One region of the Ensifer meliloti genome, then DNA from elsewhere that is predicted to be linked to it. Evidence: predicted binding sites of a transcription regulator. Region 1 holds the regulator's gene; each other region holds the start of a gene.
What was found. Region 1 encodes LexA, which represses DNA repair genes until DNA is damaged. Its sites were predicted from a motif close to TGTTCNNNNTGTGTTCNG; they were not measured.
Positions count from the first base shown of each region.

Region 2: PZL22_RS12370 (ATP-dependent helicase) is a predicted target of LexA. The motif match lies at 2,942-2,959, and genes of this name have one in related genera.
Region 3: ruvC (crossover junction endodeoxyribonuclease RuvC) is a predicted target of LexA. The motif match lies at 3,443-3,460, and genes of this name have one in related genera.

Region 1 covers NZ_CP120365.1:374,721-379,975, reverse strand. The annotation lists gene PZL22_RS08885 (calcium-binding protein) at 1-554, shown strand, start outside; tRNA gene PZL22_RS08880 (tRNA-Cys) at 599-672, opposite strand; gene lexA (transcriptional repressor LexA) at 893-1,609, opposite strand; gene PZL22_RS08870 (hypothetical protein) at 1,834-1,998, opposite strand; tRNA gene PZL22_RS08865 (tRNA-Ala) at 2,108-2,183, opposite strand; gene PZL22_RS08860 (DUF1254 domain-containing protein) at 2,365-3,903, opposite strand; gene PZL22_RS08855 (DUF1254 domain-containing protein) at 3,979-5,255, opposite strand, start outside.
Region 2 covers NZ_CP120365.1:1,074,653-1,079,907, forward strand. The annotation lists gene PZL22_RS12350 (efflux RND transporter permease subunit) at 1-132, opposite strand, end outside; gene PZL22_RS12355 (efflux RND transporter periplasmic adaptor subunit) at 129-1,325, opposite strand; gene PZL22_RS12360 (cyclase family protein) at 1,628-2,449, shown strand; gene PZL22_RS12365 (carboxymuconolactone decarboxylase family protein) at 2,466-2,876, shown strand; gene PZL22_RS12370 (ATP-dependent helicase) at 3,002-5,255, shown strand, end outside.
Region 3 covers NZ_CP120365.1:1,674,891-1,680,145, forward strand. The annotation lists gene PZL22_RS15235 (metallophosphoesterase) at 81-983, opposite strand; gene ruvB (Holliday junction branch migration DNA helicase RuvB) at 985-2,025, opposite strand; gene ruvA (Holliday junction branch migration protein RuvA) at 2,197-2,814, opposite strand; gene ruvC (crossover junction endodeoxyribonuclease RuvC) at 2,889-3,401, opposite strand; gene PZL22_RS15255 (LLM class flavin-dependent oxidoreductase) at 3,570-4,559, shown strand; gene PZL22_RS15260 (YebC/PmpR family DNA-binding transcriptional regulator) at 4,746-5,255, opposite strand, start outside.

The sequences.
Region 1 (5,255 bases):
AACTCTACGGAGATGGCCTCGACCAGGGCGTCGTGGAATCCGGCATCGGCGGCGACGACCACCTCTATGGTGGTTCTGGCAACGACTTTCTTGTTGGAGATGTTCTTTTCTCACGTGGCGGCAGTGGCGGCAACGACCTGCTCGACGGAGGCAAAGGCGATGATGTCCTGTATGGCGATGCAGAGGTCGGCGTGGACACCGCGGGTGGGGACGACCTCTTGATTGGCGGCGCCGGTAACGATCAGCTCTGGGGCGATGGCCGACTTACCGCAGCCTTCGCGGTCGAGACCGGTGCCGATCAGTTCCTGTTTGCGCGGAACAGTGGGCGGGATAAGATCTTCGACTTCGAATTGGACAAGGACATCATCCAAATCGCCGGCTATGGCTACGACGACTTCGCCGATTTTTTGTCCAACATCGGCGACGATGCTGACGGGAACGCTGTCCTGCAGCTGAATGGCACGGTCGATCAGGTCACTCTGATCGGCATCCACGCTGCCGACCTCAGCGCTGCCAACTTCGTCTTTGCGAATGCGGATTTCGCCCTCGTCTGACGAGAGGAAGTTTGTCGGTAACAAAGCTGATCAGGTGTGGCTTTTGGAGGCCTCGGCCGGAATTGAACCGGCGTACAAGGATTTGCAGTCCTCTGCGTCACCACTCCGCCACGAGGCCTCTACGATTTGCGTTTTCAAATCGTGGCGCGGATTTAGAATGATTGACCGCAATCCGCAAGAGGGTACATTTGGAATAGGGACTTTTTTATTCTGTATAAATGTGTCTTCCGTTCTATGACCGGGCGTGGTCATAGCGTCCCAAGGCGCAATACTCCCACGTCAGCGCTTTGAAATTGCGTACTTTCGTAGGAAGCGGCTGCGCACCTGGTCAGGAAGCTCTAATGATAGCGCCGGATGAGGCCGACGAGCCTGCCTTGGATCTTGACCCGGTCCGGACCGAATATGCGTGTTTCGTAAGCCGGATTGGCGGCCTCCAGCGCAATAGAGGCGCCCTTGCGACGGAATCGCTTCAGGGTCGCTTCCTCGTCGTCGATCAGCGCGACGACGATATCCCCGGGGCTGGCGGTGCTTCCGTTCCGGATGATCACCGTATCGCCATCGAGGATGCCGGCCTCGATCATCGAATCGCCCTTGATCTCGAGAGCGTAGTGCTCGCCGCTGCCGATCATTTCAACCGGTACGGATATATCGTGCATATTGTTCTGGATTGCCGAAATCGGCACACCGGCGGCAATGCGGCCCATGACCGGAACGGCGACCGATGCGGCCTCGGCCGGCGGCGCCGGTTTCGGTGCGGGGGGCGGCGCAGCAGGCTTGCCCAGACTGCCTTCGATCACGCTCGGCGAAAAGCCGCGGCGGACCTGCGAAGCGCCCGCATAGGCCTCCGGCAGCTTGATGACTTCGAGGGCCCGGGCGCGATTAGGTAGCCGGCGAATGAACCCACGCTCTTCGAGTGCGGTGATCAAACGGTGGATGCCCGATTTGGACGCAAGGTCCAAGGCGTCCTTCATCTCGTCGAAGGACGGCGGGACCCCGGATTCCTTCATTCGTTCGTGAATGAACAGAAGCAATTCCTGTTGCTTGCGGGTCAGCATGGCGTCACTCCAGAATCGCGAAACAAATCAAGAACAGAACCTATCTGTTCCATATGTGTTCCGCAAGTGCCTAAAATTCCGTGAATTTCGCTTGCTGTTGAATGCCGATCCGCCCCGCGATCCGGCGTGTCGATGGCGATCGCTCGGAATTCGGGGCAGGGGCCGATACGCTCTCGCATGTTTTGGGCTTACGGCGGGCGGCGCAGTCGGTCGCCTATGCAATGCTAATAGGCAAGGCGCAGTCCGCCCGGCGTAAGAACGTCGAATTCAGGCTCGGGATAAGGCCCGTACCACTGGGTGTAGGTCGTGTTGGTCGAGCCTGTGCTGGCGCACCCCGAAAGGGCGAAGAGGGAAAAAATTGCGGCTGCCACCAAAGATTTAACAGGCATGTTTTGCTCCACTCGCGGGAGTTGCCCAGACCTCGAACGGGTCAGACTAAAACTTTCTCTCAAATCAGCTTTTTTGGCAAGCAGCGAGCCGGCAGGGAGGACTGGTGGATGGTGGAGCCGAAGGGAGTCGAACCCTCGACCTCCGCAGTGCGATTGCGGCGCTCTCCCAACTGAGCTACGACCCCACTGGTCAACGATTGTATAAGAGTTTTCGGCCGACCGCGCCAGTGCATTCCACTTGCCGAATGCATCGCAATACAGAGATGAGGCTGACGACTGCAAGCCGCGTCGGTGCCCGCCGGCTGGCAGATAGGGCGGAGTGCAAGGTCACGAACACACAACGCCACTATCGGCTTTCAGCACTGGCTATTGAGCCACCTCGATCGCGGGCGGCTGCCAAGAGCCATCGAGAATTGCCTCTTTGCCCCAATAGGCGCGGATGTAGAGCGAGAACTTCCCGTCCGGCGCGGGCAGCCAGTTGTTTTCCTTGTCGCCCCCGGGCGACTTCGCGCCGGCGTAGAGGGTAAGCGAACCGTCGGAGTTGCGCTTTAGGTTCTTGTTCTTGGTGCCGAGTGAGTAGCGTTTGAGGTCGTTCGCGTGGAAGAGATGCTTGTCGTTGTACAGGGTCAATGACCAGAACCCGTTGACCGGCGGCTCCTGCCCGGCTGGGAAGGTGATCGCATAGCTGCCGCTGCCGCTGAGTTCTCCGCCCGCGCCGTCGTGGTCGGTGTAGAAATATTGCGTCTCGTTCGGCCGGTTGTCGAACATGTTCGATTTTGCCGTTCCGGTCCGGTTGAAATAGTCGACGCCGAACTGCGCATTGTTGGTAGAACGGTTCCATCCGTTCCCGGCCGGACGTCCGTTGTGCTTCCACTGGAAGAACGGCTGGATGACCTTGTCTTCGGTCTCGACCGCGGTCGCAACCAGCACCTTTTTCAGTTCGGGGTCCTTGGAGGCTGCATCGAGCAGCAGGCGGAATTGGCCATAGAGAGCCTCCTCGCCCGGCAACGGATCGACAGTGTCGAGAACCTCGCCGAACTGATCGAAGAACTTATCCGGGACCACCCATTTGGTTTCCTCGCCAGACGATGGCGGTCCGGGAATGTCCGGGACCTTGGCCCATTCGATCGTCTTCATCTCTCCGTCGAAATCCTTCAGCGGATAAGCGACGACCTGGTTGATGACCTCTTGAATCGCTTTCCTGTCCTCGGGCGTGTCGTCCTGGAAGACCCTGGGAATGGCGTTGGCGAGCGAGGTAGGGCAGCGCAAAACATCTGTGATCCCGTCCGGTTTCAGGCCGCTCCACCTCGGACCGGCGAGCAGGTAGAATCCGGGCTTCGAGCCATATGGTTTGCCTAGATGACCGAACTGGTCGGTGCGTGCGTCGTACAAAGCATAGACCCAGAAACGGTCGCCGAAATCCGGCACCTGAATCACGACCGGCTCTTCATCAAGCGCGAAGAAGCCCAAGCCGTAGACGACATCCTGGTTCGGGCACGTGACGAAAGTTTCCGACGGCTCAATGTAGTCGTTGAGCATCGCGATCTGGCCCCGCGGTGCGGCGGGCAGGACGCCGTTGAGGTGGCCCGGTTCCGGTGCCTGAGTGATCGCCGCCCTGCGGTTGATCATGTTAACCATCGGCCAGCCCCAGACGTAGGCCATCTGCGCAACCGTTCTTGCATAGTCGGGAGACATCACGATGCCCGTGGCGGGTTGCGTAACAGTTGCGGATGCGGCGTGCTGCTGTGCCTGCGCCGCATTGGCCGTGACGGCGACCGAGGCCGCCGTCACGGCGGCGGGAACCGCCGCTCCGGCGCTCACCGCTGCCAGCGATGCCGCACCCATGCCGCCCTTCATCAAGTCGCGCCGGGTGATGTCGAGTTGATCATTGAAACTCGTTTTCATAGCATATTCCTCTGTTGAATCGCTCCGGTTGGGCACTTGGACATGGGCGCGTTTCGTTGGGGACGCGCCCCGACCTCACTCCACCCTGACCACATCATCCGGCTTCCAGGTCTGATCGAAGAACTCGACGCCGGTTCCGTAGAGACGCAGCGCTATCAGGAAATTCCGGCCGCCGACGGTTTGGATCCAGTTCGAGTCCTGCGCGTCGGCAGGTTTTTCCGGTCCGAACCACAGGTCCACCGAGCCGTCCTGGTTCGTCGCGACCTTGTTGAAGCCGTTGATGGACGGCATCAGCTGCGGCGCTTCCACCATCGTGCCGTCGGTGATGTTGTAGGCGGTAACTGCCCAGAACAGGGCAGCCGGCGGATTGGGTGGCAAATGCAGCCTGTAGGTGCTGGAGCCGCTGAGGAACTCGCCCGCGGCATCTCGGTATGCAACCGGGTATTTGGAACCTGCCCCCAGCGTCCGCATGACCATTGCCGGAGCCGATGAATAGGCAACCTGGAAATAGCCAGCCCGCTGGTCGACATCGAGATAACTGTCCTGGAGCCATTCGGATGTGCCGCTGGCCCAGACATTTTCATACTGCCTGTCGGTGTAGTAGCGATTGCGTCCGTCCGGTCGGCCGAGCTGGCGCTGCGCCAAGATCATCTTGGGCGCTGTCTCGACCGCCTTTTTCAAGAGTTCCTGCTGCTTCCCGGTCGGCTCGAAGGGCTGGCCCTTGATGATGCCGATCGATGCCAGCACACCGCGCAGTTCGGAATCGATCGCCGAGACCGGCTCGTGGTCGACGAACTCCTTCAACTTGGTCCAGTAGGCGTTATCGACCGGATACATCATGTTGATGCGCTTGCCGCTGCCGTTAGGAAACTGCATCGGCTTGACGTCTTTCTCGGGCGTCCAAAGCGGATAGACGCGCGTCTGCTCCGCGAGCGCCACGGCGGGCTTGGGGTCCGGACCGTTTTCGCCCTTCGCCATGATCGTCCGGAAGAACAGAAAGACATTGTAGGTCTTCGCTTTGAACGCGAAGTAGCCCTGCGGAACCTCGCCGTCATAATCAGGCGGCAGCAGGAGGTAGAGGCCGCCGCGCGCGCGATCCGGTCCAATCAGTCCAACATCCGTGATCGTACGCTGGAAGAAATCGGTAAACATGCCGATGACATTGGGTGGCGCGGCGACGACGAGCGGGCCGGTTTCCTTCAGGTCGAGATAGCTCATCGAGTAGATTACGTCGGCGTTCGGTGTCGGCACCCACGTGCGCGAGTCCATCCGGTCCTTCCAGATTGGCAGGATGTTGTAGCCTTTACCGAATGTCGCCTCCGAACCGTCGCGCATACCGATCACGTTCAGCG
Region 2 (5,255 bases), 700 kb from region 1:
GGCAAGACCAGCCACGACGATCAATGTGTTGACGACCAGGGCGAAGATCGGCCGGCGGATGAAAAGCGCGGTGAAACCCGTCTTTCCGCCCTGCCCTCCACCCGGTTGATGGCCTCCCATACCGATATTCATTGAGCGTCTCCCGCGACCTTCTGCTCGGCCTCGGCCGCAGGCTCGCCGGCGATGCGCACCACGCCGCCGTCGCGAAGCCGCTGCACGCCCTCGGTCACGACGCGGTCGCCCTCGGCGAGTTCCGCATCGACAAGCACCTTGTCGGGATTGCGCTGGATGATCTTGATCGGCACGCGCTCGCTTTTGTCGCCTTTGACCCGCCAGATAAAGGAGCCTTCGGAGCTCCACTGGATGGCCAGCGGGTCGACGGTGGGATATCGGTCGCCGTCGAATGCCACGGTGACGGAGAAGGACATGCCGGCGCGCAGCATGTCATCCGGATTCTCGAGTCGCGCCCGGACCCGGAGCGTCCGGCTCTCCGGGTCGAGGCGGTTGTCTATCGCGTGAACGACGCCCTGAAGCGCGCGTCCCGGCTGTGCGATCGCGCTCGCGGTCACCGGCTGATCGACGGAGATCTTGCCGGCGAAGCGCTCGGGCACCCAGAAATCGACAAGGATCTGCGACCGGTCGTCCACGACGGCAATCGGCGTCGAGGTCGTGACGTAATCTCCTATATTGACGGTGATGATCCCGACCACCCCCTTGGAGGGCGCCACGATATCGCGACGCTTCAGGTCGAGCTCGGCCGTTTTCAGCGCCAGTTCGGCCGCCTGCAGCGCGATTTCGGAGTCACGCACCTCGACGACGGTCACTGCGCGCGCGGTGCTGAGATTGCGGTAGCGCTCGACCTTCTCCCGGGCACTGTCGCGCGTCAGCCGCGCCTGCTCGGCAGCGATCATCTGGTCGTCGCTGTCGAGGCGCGCGATGACCTGGCCTTCCGTGATCCTGTCGCCCGACTTCACCAGTATTTCGGTGAGATTTCCCGTTGCGGTCGGCGTCACGGTAACCGAGCGGATCGCTTCGCCGTTGCCGATCGCGTTCAGCCTGTCGTTGACGACGGCGCGCTCGGCCGGCTTGACGACGACCAGGGGTGCTTCCGCGAAGCCGCTTCGTCGACCCTGCCCGCGCTCGCTATCGCCCGAACCGCCCCTTGCCCCTTCGCCGCCCTGCGGTCCCGACAAGGCATCGATCAACGGTTGCGAAACCCCGATCGCGGCCAAGGTCTCACCCGCTCCGGGCGCAAGACGCACCCACGCGGCGCCCCCGACGGCGAGGACGACGACGCTGATCGCGAGCTGATTCCAAAAGCGCATTCATGTCTCCAAAAGAAAAGCTCTCCAAAAGAAAAGCGCGCTCCAACGAGGCGCGCACCCGATGGAACGTTCCGATTTGCGCTGATTATCGTTGTTTGCAGACGTCCGGGCAATCTCGGAATGGCATCATTACGCAATTGTAACAAAAGCGATTTTGGTGGCGGCATGATGGCGCTTGCGCCGTCCTGAAACGCACACGCCGGCGGTGAGGCGGCGGCATGTTTACAGCTTGCGTGGCTCGGTTATTCTGTTCGTCGCCGGCGGCTGTTTCGGGCCGGCTCTCGACACGAAGGGAGACGGCAATGTGCGATGCATGCGTCATCGAATCGGTCAAGCAGCGGATGGTGTCGCGGCGCGGTTTGCTCCGTGCGGCCGCGGTCGGTACGGCAGGCATTGCCGCCGCCGGCATGGGAATCGTACCTCCGGCGCTTGCCGCCGGCCACGGCAGCGTCACCGATCTCACCCATGAACTTCATGAGGAGTTTCCGACCTTCTTCGGCCAGCAGCAATTCTTCCGGGAGCAGAAGTTCAAATATGCCGAACACAAGTTCAACCTGTTCGAACTTCGGGTGAACGAGCACACCGGTACGCATGTCGACGCGCCGCTGCACTTCTCCGCCGACGGCCTTTCGGTGGCGGAGCTGCCCCTCGACAAGCTGATCGTGCCGCTCTGCGTCGTCGACATCCGCGAGAAGGCGGCCGCCGATCCGGATGCGCAGCTGACGCCGGACGACATCAAAGCGTGGATCGCCGCCAACGGGGACATTCCCGAGAACGCCTGCGTCGCCATGCTGTCGGGCTGGTCGGATCATCTCGGCAGCGACAAGTTCCGCAATGCCGACACGGCTGGAAAGATGCATTTCCCCGGCTTTCACGTCGAAGCAGCCAAGTTCCTGATCGAGGACACGAGGGCAGCCGGCATTGCCGTCGATACGCTCTCGCTCGACCACGGCATCTCACCCGATTTCGCCGCCCACTACGCCTGGCTGCCGGAAGGCCGCTGGGGGCTCGAGGCGGCCGCCAATCTCGACAAGCTGCCGGCGAAGGGCGCGACGCTGGTCCTCGGCGCGCCCAAGCACCGCGGCGGCACCGGCGGCCCGGCCCGCGTCTTCGCTCTCGTTTGAAACGCATGGAGCAAGCATGAGCACTGTTGCGCCGCCATCCGGTCCCGAATCCGACCCACGCGTCAAGGCCGTCTTCGACGACATCCGCGCGACCCGGAAATCGGACTTCATCAACAATATGTGGCTCTGGCTCGCCTTCGACCCCGATCTGCTGGAGCGGACCTGGGCGGAGGTCAAGGCGGTGATGGCGACGCCTTCGCCGCTCGATCCACTGGTGAAGGAGATGCTCTATATCGCCGTTTCCGTGACCAATGGCTGCGGCTACTGCATTCATTCCCATACCGCCGCCGCCAGGGCCAAGGGAATGACGGACGCCGAGCACGCGGATCTCCTGCGCGTCATTTCGCTTGCCGCCAAGACCAACCAGCTCGCGACGGCCCTGCAGGTGCCGGTCGATCCGGTGTTCGACGCGTCCGGCAGAACATAAAAACTCGGCATGCCGGCCTGAAAACACCAGTCTTTCCACAGGCATGCCCGGGTGGGCGAAGGTTCCGGAATAAAAGAAGAACATCCTTTCTGGCCTTTCGGTCCCGAATCACTACATTGGGCCGCATGACCAAAGGTTTTGACGATATTCCCTTTTTCGACGAGGAGCCCGCGCCGCGGAAACCCGCGGCCGCCGGCGGCGGCATCGCCGCGCGCGCCATGGCCGCCCGCGACAAGGCCCAGCGACCGGACTATGTCTCCGGGCTCAATCCGGAGCAACGGGAGGCAGTCGAGGCGCTGGAAGGTCCGGTACTCGTGCTCGCCGGCGCCGGCACCGGCAAGACGCGCGTTCTGACGACGCGGATCGCCCATATCCTTTCGACCGGCCGCGCCTATCCCTCGCAGATCCTCGCCGTCACCTTCACCAACAAGGCGGCGCGGGAGATGAAGGAGCGCATCGGCGTGCTCGTCGGCCACGCCGTCGAAGGCATGCCCTGGCTCGGCACCTTCCACTCGATCGGGGTCAAGCTCCTCCGCCGCCATGCCGAGCTGGTGGGCCTGCGGTCCGACTTCACCATCCTCGACACCGACGACGTCGTTCGCCTCATCAAGCAGCTCATCCAGGCGGAGGGCCTCGACGACAAGCGCTGGCCGGCCAAGCAGTTCGCCGGCATGATCGACACCTGGAAGAACAAGGGCCTGGACCCGTCGCAAATCCCGGAAGGCGATGCCCGCGCCTTTGCCAACGGCAAGGGCCGCGAGCTCTATGCCGCCTACCAGAACCGGCTGCTGACCCTGAATGCCTGCGATTTCGGCGACCTGCTGCTGCATCCGATCCGCATGTTCCGCGCCAATCCGGACGTGCTGAAGGAGTATCACGCCAAGTTCCGTTACATCCTCGTCGACGAGTACCAGGACACCAACACGGCGCAATATATGTGGCTGAGGCTGCTGGCCCAGCAGACGCAAGCGTCGCGAAATCGCCCCTCATCCGGCCTGCCGGCCACCTTCTCCCCGTCCGACGGGGAGAAGGGACAAGCGGCGCGTTCGCAATCCCCCCTCTCCCCGTCAGAACGGGGAGAGGGCCGGGGTGAGGGGCAACCCACCGTCAACATCTGCTGCGTCGGCGACGACGACCAGTCGATCTACGGCTGGCGCGGCGCCGAGGTGGACAACATTCTCCGCTTCGAGAAGGATTTCCCCGGCGCCAAGGTCATCAAGCTGGAGCGCAACTACCGCTCGACCGAGCATATCCTCGGCGCGGCGGCGCATCTGATTGCCCATAACGAGGGCCGGCTCGGCAAGACGCTCTTTACCGAGCGCACGAATCCCGACGACGAGAAGGTGCATGTTCATGCCGCCTGGGACTCCGAGGAGGAGGCTCGCGCGATCGGCGAAGAGATCGAGCAGCTCCAGCGCAAGAAGCACAATCTGAACGACATATCGATCCTCGTGCGCGCTTCTTTCCAGATGCGCGAATTCGAAGACCGCTTCGTCACGCTCGGCCTCAACTATCGCGTCATCGGCGGCCCTCGCTTCTATGAGCGGCTCGAAATCCGCGATGCCATGGCCTATTTCCGCCTCGTCTGCCAGCCCGCCGACGACCTCGCCTTCGAGCGGATCGTCAACACGCCGAAGCGCGGCCTCGGCGAGACGACCGTCCGCACCCTGCACGACTATGCCCGGGCCCGCGACATCCCGATGCTGGCCGCGGCAAGCGACATCGTCGAGACGGACGAATTGAAGCCGAAGGCTCGCAAGGGCCTCTTCGACGTCGTCGCCGATTTCCGCCGCTGGCAGACATTGCTCGAAACGACGCCGCACACCGAACTTGCAGAGCAGATCCTCGACGAGAGCGGCTATACCGCCATGTGGCAGGCCGACAAATCGGCGGAAGCGCCCGGGCGCCTCGAAAACCTGAAGGAGCTCATTCGTTCGATGGAAGCCTTCGAGTCCATGCGCGGCTTTCTCGAGCACGTCGCGCTGGTGATGGACGCCGAGCAGAACGAGAATATGGACGCCGTCTCCATCATGACGCTGCATTCGGCCAAGGGGCTGGAATTCGACACCGTCTTCCTGCCGGGGTGGGAGGAAGGGCTCTTTCCGCATCAGCGCGCCCTGGATGAAGGCGGCCGCGCAGGTCTGGAGGAGGAGCGCCGCCTCGCCTATGTCGGCATCACCCGGGCCAAGCGCCGCTGTCATATCTGGTTCGTTTCGAACCGCCGCATCCACGGCCTCTGGCAATCGACGCTTCCCTCGCGCTTCCTCGACGAGTTGCCGATCGCTCATGTGGAAGTGGCCGAACAGGAGGTCTCCTATGGCGGTTACGGTCGCGGCGGTTACGGCCAGTCGCGCTTCGACAAGGCCGATCCCTTCGAGA
Region 3 (5,255 bases), 1.3 Mb from region 1:
GTTGCAATGACGAAACCGCGAGTCCCTTCTCCCCGCATGCGGGGAGAAGGTGGCGGCAGCCGGATGAGGGGCAATTCCGGTCATCCGAGATCGACGACCACAATTTCCGGCGGCACGCCAAAACGGATCGGTGCAATGGAGCAGCCAAGGCCGCCCGAGACGATGAGGTTGCGATCTCCCTCGACAATATGACCATAGGCGTACCGGTCGCCGAAACGCGATGGCACGACGGGCGAGTGGCCGGCAAAGCGCACCTGTCCGCCATGCGTGTGACCGGATAGTGTCAATGCCACCCGCGAGGGCACCTTCGGAAAAATATCCGGCTCGTGCGCGAGCAGTGTCACAGGCGCCTCGTCCGTCACCTGTGCAAGCGTGCCGTCGAGATCGTCGAGTCCGCCCATCCACGCGCGTTTCCATTTCCGTCCCGGCAGGAGCGCAAGCTGGTCCTCGAGCCCTGCGAGCCAGAAGGGGAAGCCGCTCTTCTCAAGGCGGACCGCGCGATTGCTGTACACCTGAATGCCGACGCCGGCCAATGCCCGATGGCCGAAGGTATCGCCGCCGCCGTTCTTCTGGGCGGTCCTGTCTTCCCACCAATCATGATTTCCCATGATCGCATGGACGCCGAGGGGTGCCCTGAGCGTGGCAAGCGCCTTCGACCACTCGCTCGAATGGACATAGCGCGTCACGAGATTCATGCCGGAAGCGTAGTCGCCGAGAAGGACCGTCACGTCGCCGCCGAGGTCGTTGGCGCGCTCGCATATGGATGCGATGCGGCGCGCAGACATCCAGGGTTCGCAGGCATGAACATCCGCGAGCGCGACCAGGCGGAGCTTCAGGCCGGGGCTCCAGCCGGGTGGCGTCAGGGCGTAGCGGGCCACCCTCAGACGCGCAAGCGGTTCGATGCCGAAGGCGTAGCTGCCCAGGGCCACGGCGCTCACCAATCCACCGCCGAGGACCTTCATGAAGCCCCGCCGGGTGATCATTTCAGTCGTCCTCGAGCGTCAGCCGGAATTGGCTTGCCTCGACATCCCGTGGCGGATTGAGGCCGAGATGCTTCCAAGCATTCGCCGTGAGCACGCGGCCACGCGGCGTGCGCTGGATGAAGCCCTGCTGGATCAGATAGGGCTCGATGATGTCTTCGATCGCGTCGCGCGGCTCGGAAAGCCCGGCGGCGATCGTCTCGATCCCCACCGGCCCGCCGCCGAAATTCTGGGCGATCATCGTCAGATAGCGCCGGTCGAGCTGGTCGAGACCCATGCTGTCGACGAGCAGCCGGGTCAGCGCCTCGTCGGCAATCTTTAGCGTCACGGCCTCCGCCCGTGCGACCTCGGCGAAGTCGCGCACCCGGCGCAGGAGGCGGCCGGCGATGCGGGGCGTTCCGCGCGCCCGGCGGGCAATCTCGCGCGCGCCTTCGTCGGTCATGCCGAGACCCATCAGCCGCGCGCCACGCCGGACGATCAGCTCCAACTCCTCGACCGTATAGAAATTGAGCCGCACGGGGATGCCGAAGCGATCGCGCAGCGGCGTCGTCAGCAGTCCGAGGCGCGTCGTCGCCGCCACGAGGGTGAACTTTGCGAGATCGATCTTCACCGAACGGGCCGCCGGCCCCTCGCCGATGATGAGGTCGAGCTGGAAATCCTCCATGGCCGGATAGAGGATTTCCTCGACGGCCGGATTGAGGCGGTGGATTTCATCGATGAAGAGCACGTCGCGCTCTTCGAGATTGGTGAGCAGCGCCGCAAGGTCACCGGCCTTGGCGATCACCGGGCCGGAAGTCGAGCGAAAATTGACGCCGAGCTCCTTCGCCATGATCTGCGCCAGCGTCGTCTTGCCGAGCCCGGGCGGGCCGACGAAGAGCACGTGGTCGAGCGCTTCGCCGCGATTGCGCGCCGCCTCGATGAAGATCTTCAGATTGGCGCGGGCTTCAGCCTGGCCGGTGAACTCGTCGAGCGTCTGCGGGCGCATGGTCGCATCGAGGTCTTCGCCTCGCTTTTCCGGCGCGATCAGACGTGCGGCTTCGCTCATGTCATTGCTTCCGTTTCGGGCTGTCCGCGGCCATAGGGGTGCCGGTGTTGAGGCCGGTCACCGCCGCTGCCGCGCTCAACCATAATTGGGGCGCCCGGATCAATCCAGCGAGAACGGCCAGCGTCCCTCTACTCCAATGCTTTTGTGGCCGCAGGAAGGCTCGCCGCTTCCTCACCGCGACAGTTCCTTCAAGCCGAGGCGGATCAGCTTGGCGCTGTCGCCGCCCTCCCCGCCGTTTTTCAGCGCAGCCGCAACGGCGTTGGCCGCCTGGTCTCGCGAATAGCCGAGATTGGTGAGCGCCGAGACCGCGTCCGCAACCGGCGCTGCGGCAACGCCTTCGCCGAGCTCCTGCTTGAGGCCGATCGATGGTGCCATCTCGCCGGCGAAGGCCGGAGCCTTGTTCTTGAGTTCGGTGACGATACGCACGGCAACTTTCGGACCCACGCCCGGCGCGCGCGAGATCGACGTCTTGTCCTGCAAGGCGATGGCATTGGCGAGTTCCCCGGGGGTCAGCGTGGAGAGCACCGCCAGCGCCACCTTGGATCCCACACCCTGAACGCTCTGAAGCAGGCGGAACCATTCGCGCTCCAACGCGCTCAGGAACCCGAACAGCTTCAGCTGATCCTCGCGCACATAGGTCTCGATGAAGAGCACGGCCGCCTCTCCGGCGCTTCCGAGCTTTCCGAGCGTGCGCGCCGAGCAATGGGCGACATACCCGACCCCATGCACGTCGAGAACCACGTGGTCCTCGCCGATCTCGTCTATCGTGCCCTTGAGCTTGCCAATCATCCGGTTGCCCTCCAACGCCCTTTGACCTGCCGGCCAGAGGGCGTATCGCTTGCCGTCATATTCATTCGCACGACCTACCCCGCAAGCGCCGCAAGGCGGCTCGTCACTGCCTGCCTGTTATGGGCGTGGCAGATGGCGATGGCGAGCGCGTCGGCGGCATCGTTGCCTTTGAACTCGGCCTTGGGCATCAGGACTTTCAACATCATGTGTATCTGCTGCTTTTCGCCGTGGCCGACGCCGATCACGGCCTTCTTGACGGCGTTCGGCGCATATTCCGCGACCCTCAAGCCCGCCCGGGCCGGCACCAGCATGGCGATGCCGCGCGCCTGGCCGAGCTTCAGCGTGGCGGTCGCATCCTTGTTGACGAAGGTCTGTTCGACAGCGGCCTCGTGCGGCTGGTAGCCGTGCACCACCTCGGCAAGCCCGTCATGCAACTGGCAGAGGCGGGAGGCAAGATCCAACTCGCCATCGGAAGTGACGGTGCCGGAAGCGACGAAACGCAGCGAATTGCCGAGCGTTTCGATGACCCCCCAGCCGGTGCGCCTCAAGCCCGGATCGATGCCGATGATGCGAATCGTATTCTGCATGCTTCACCCTATTTCGGTCGGCGGGACGCTGCCAGCAAAAAGTGAACAAAACAAAAACATTGCACAGAAATGGTCGCGTACTGTCTAAAAGCGCCGGGGCACCCTTGGCGTAAGGAAACTTGAACCTACATTGCGGAAGATCAATTTCTCTTAATTGAAAGCCTCGCCATGATCCCCTTTTCCATTCTCGACCTGTCGCCGATCACCGAAGGGGGCAGCATCGCAGAGTCGCTCGAAAATTCGCAGCGGCTGGCAATCGCGGCGGAGGAGAATGGCTATCAGCGCTTCTGGCTGGCCGAACACCATGGCATGAAGGGCATTGCCAGCGCCGCGACGTCTCTCGTGATTTCGCATGTGGCTTCGGCCACGCGGACGATCCGCGTCGGCTCAGGTGGCATCATGCTGCCCAACCATTCACCGCTCGTCATCGCCGAGCAATTCGGCACGCTTGCGGCGCTTTACCCCGGCCGCATCGATCTCGGCCTCGGCCGCGCGCCCGGCACGGACATGAGAACGGCGCAGGCGCTCCGCCGCAACATGGAGGCGAGCGCCAACAATTTCCCCAACGATGTCGTGGAACTGCAGGCGCTTCTCGGCCCGGCGACCGAAGACCAGAAGATCATCGCCGTTCCGGGCGCGGATTCGAACGTGCCGATCTGGCTGCTCGGTTCGAGCCATTTCAGTGCCCATCTCGCCGGCATGCTCGGCCTTCCCTTCGCCTTCGCCTCGCATTTCGCGCCGGACATGCTGCTTTCCGCGCTCGAAATATACCGCGAGCGCTTCACCCCGTCGCCACAGCTCGACAAGCCGCATGTCATGGTCGGAGTCATGGGCGTCGCAGCGGACACGGACGAGGAGGCGAACCACCTCTTCACCTCCATGCAGCAATCCTTCGTCGCGCTTCGCCGCAATGCGCGCGGGCGCTTCCCGCCGCCGGTCAAATCGATGGACGGCCTCTGGAGCCAGGACGAGAAGATTTTCGTCGACCACGCAATGAGCTACGCCGTGGTCGGCGGCCCCGAGACGATCCGCCGAAAGATCGAGGCGTTTCTCGATCTCACCAAGGCGGACGAGTTGATCGTCTCGATGCCGATTTTCGACATGGAAGCGCGATTGCGTTCGGTGAAGCTGTTCGGCGGGATCCGGAGAACGGGTTGAGTGCTCTGATCGCAACCGGCCCGATACGCCCCGCTTTGCCCTGCCGGGCATTCTCCCGTCCTACCCGACGGTGAATGCAGTGCGTGCACGCTGCCTAATTGAATTGAGTGGAACATCGCCGCTTGCCGATCTCCCCCCTTGCGGGGGAGATGGCCGGCAGGCCAGAGGGGGGTACCCTTCCTCTCCTCAGGCCGAAAGCTTCGCCAGGACCTCGTCGGAGACCTCGAAGTTCGAGTAGACGTTCTGGACATCGTCGTCGTCTTCGAGATTGTCGATGAGCTTCATCAGCGACTGTGCCTTTTCCTCGTCGACCGGCACGGTATTCTGCGGCTTCCAGACCGCCTTCACGGTCTCCGCCTCGCCGAGCGCGCCTTCGAGGGCCTTCGACACCTCGCCGATATCCTCGAACCCACAGGTGATGGTGTGACCTTCCTCATCGGTCTCGACGTCGTCGGCACCCGCTTCGATCGCCGCTTCCATCACCTTGTCGGCGTCGCCGGCGGAAAGCTTGTAGGTGATTTCACCGACGCGATCGAAGGAGAAGGAAACCGAACCGGTTTCGCCGAGCGCACCGCCCGCCTTGGTGAAGGTGGATCGTACGTTGGAGGCGGTGCGGTTGCGGTTGTCCGTCAGCGCCTCGACGATGACCGCGACGCCGCCCGGGCCGTAGCCCTCGTAGCGGACTTCTTCGTAATT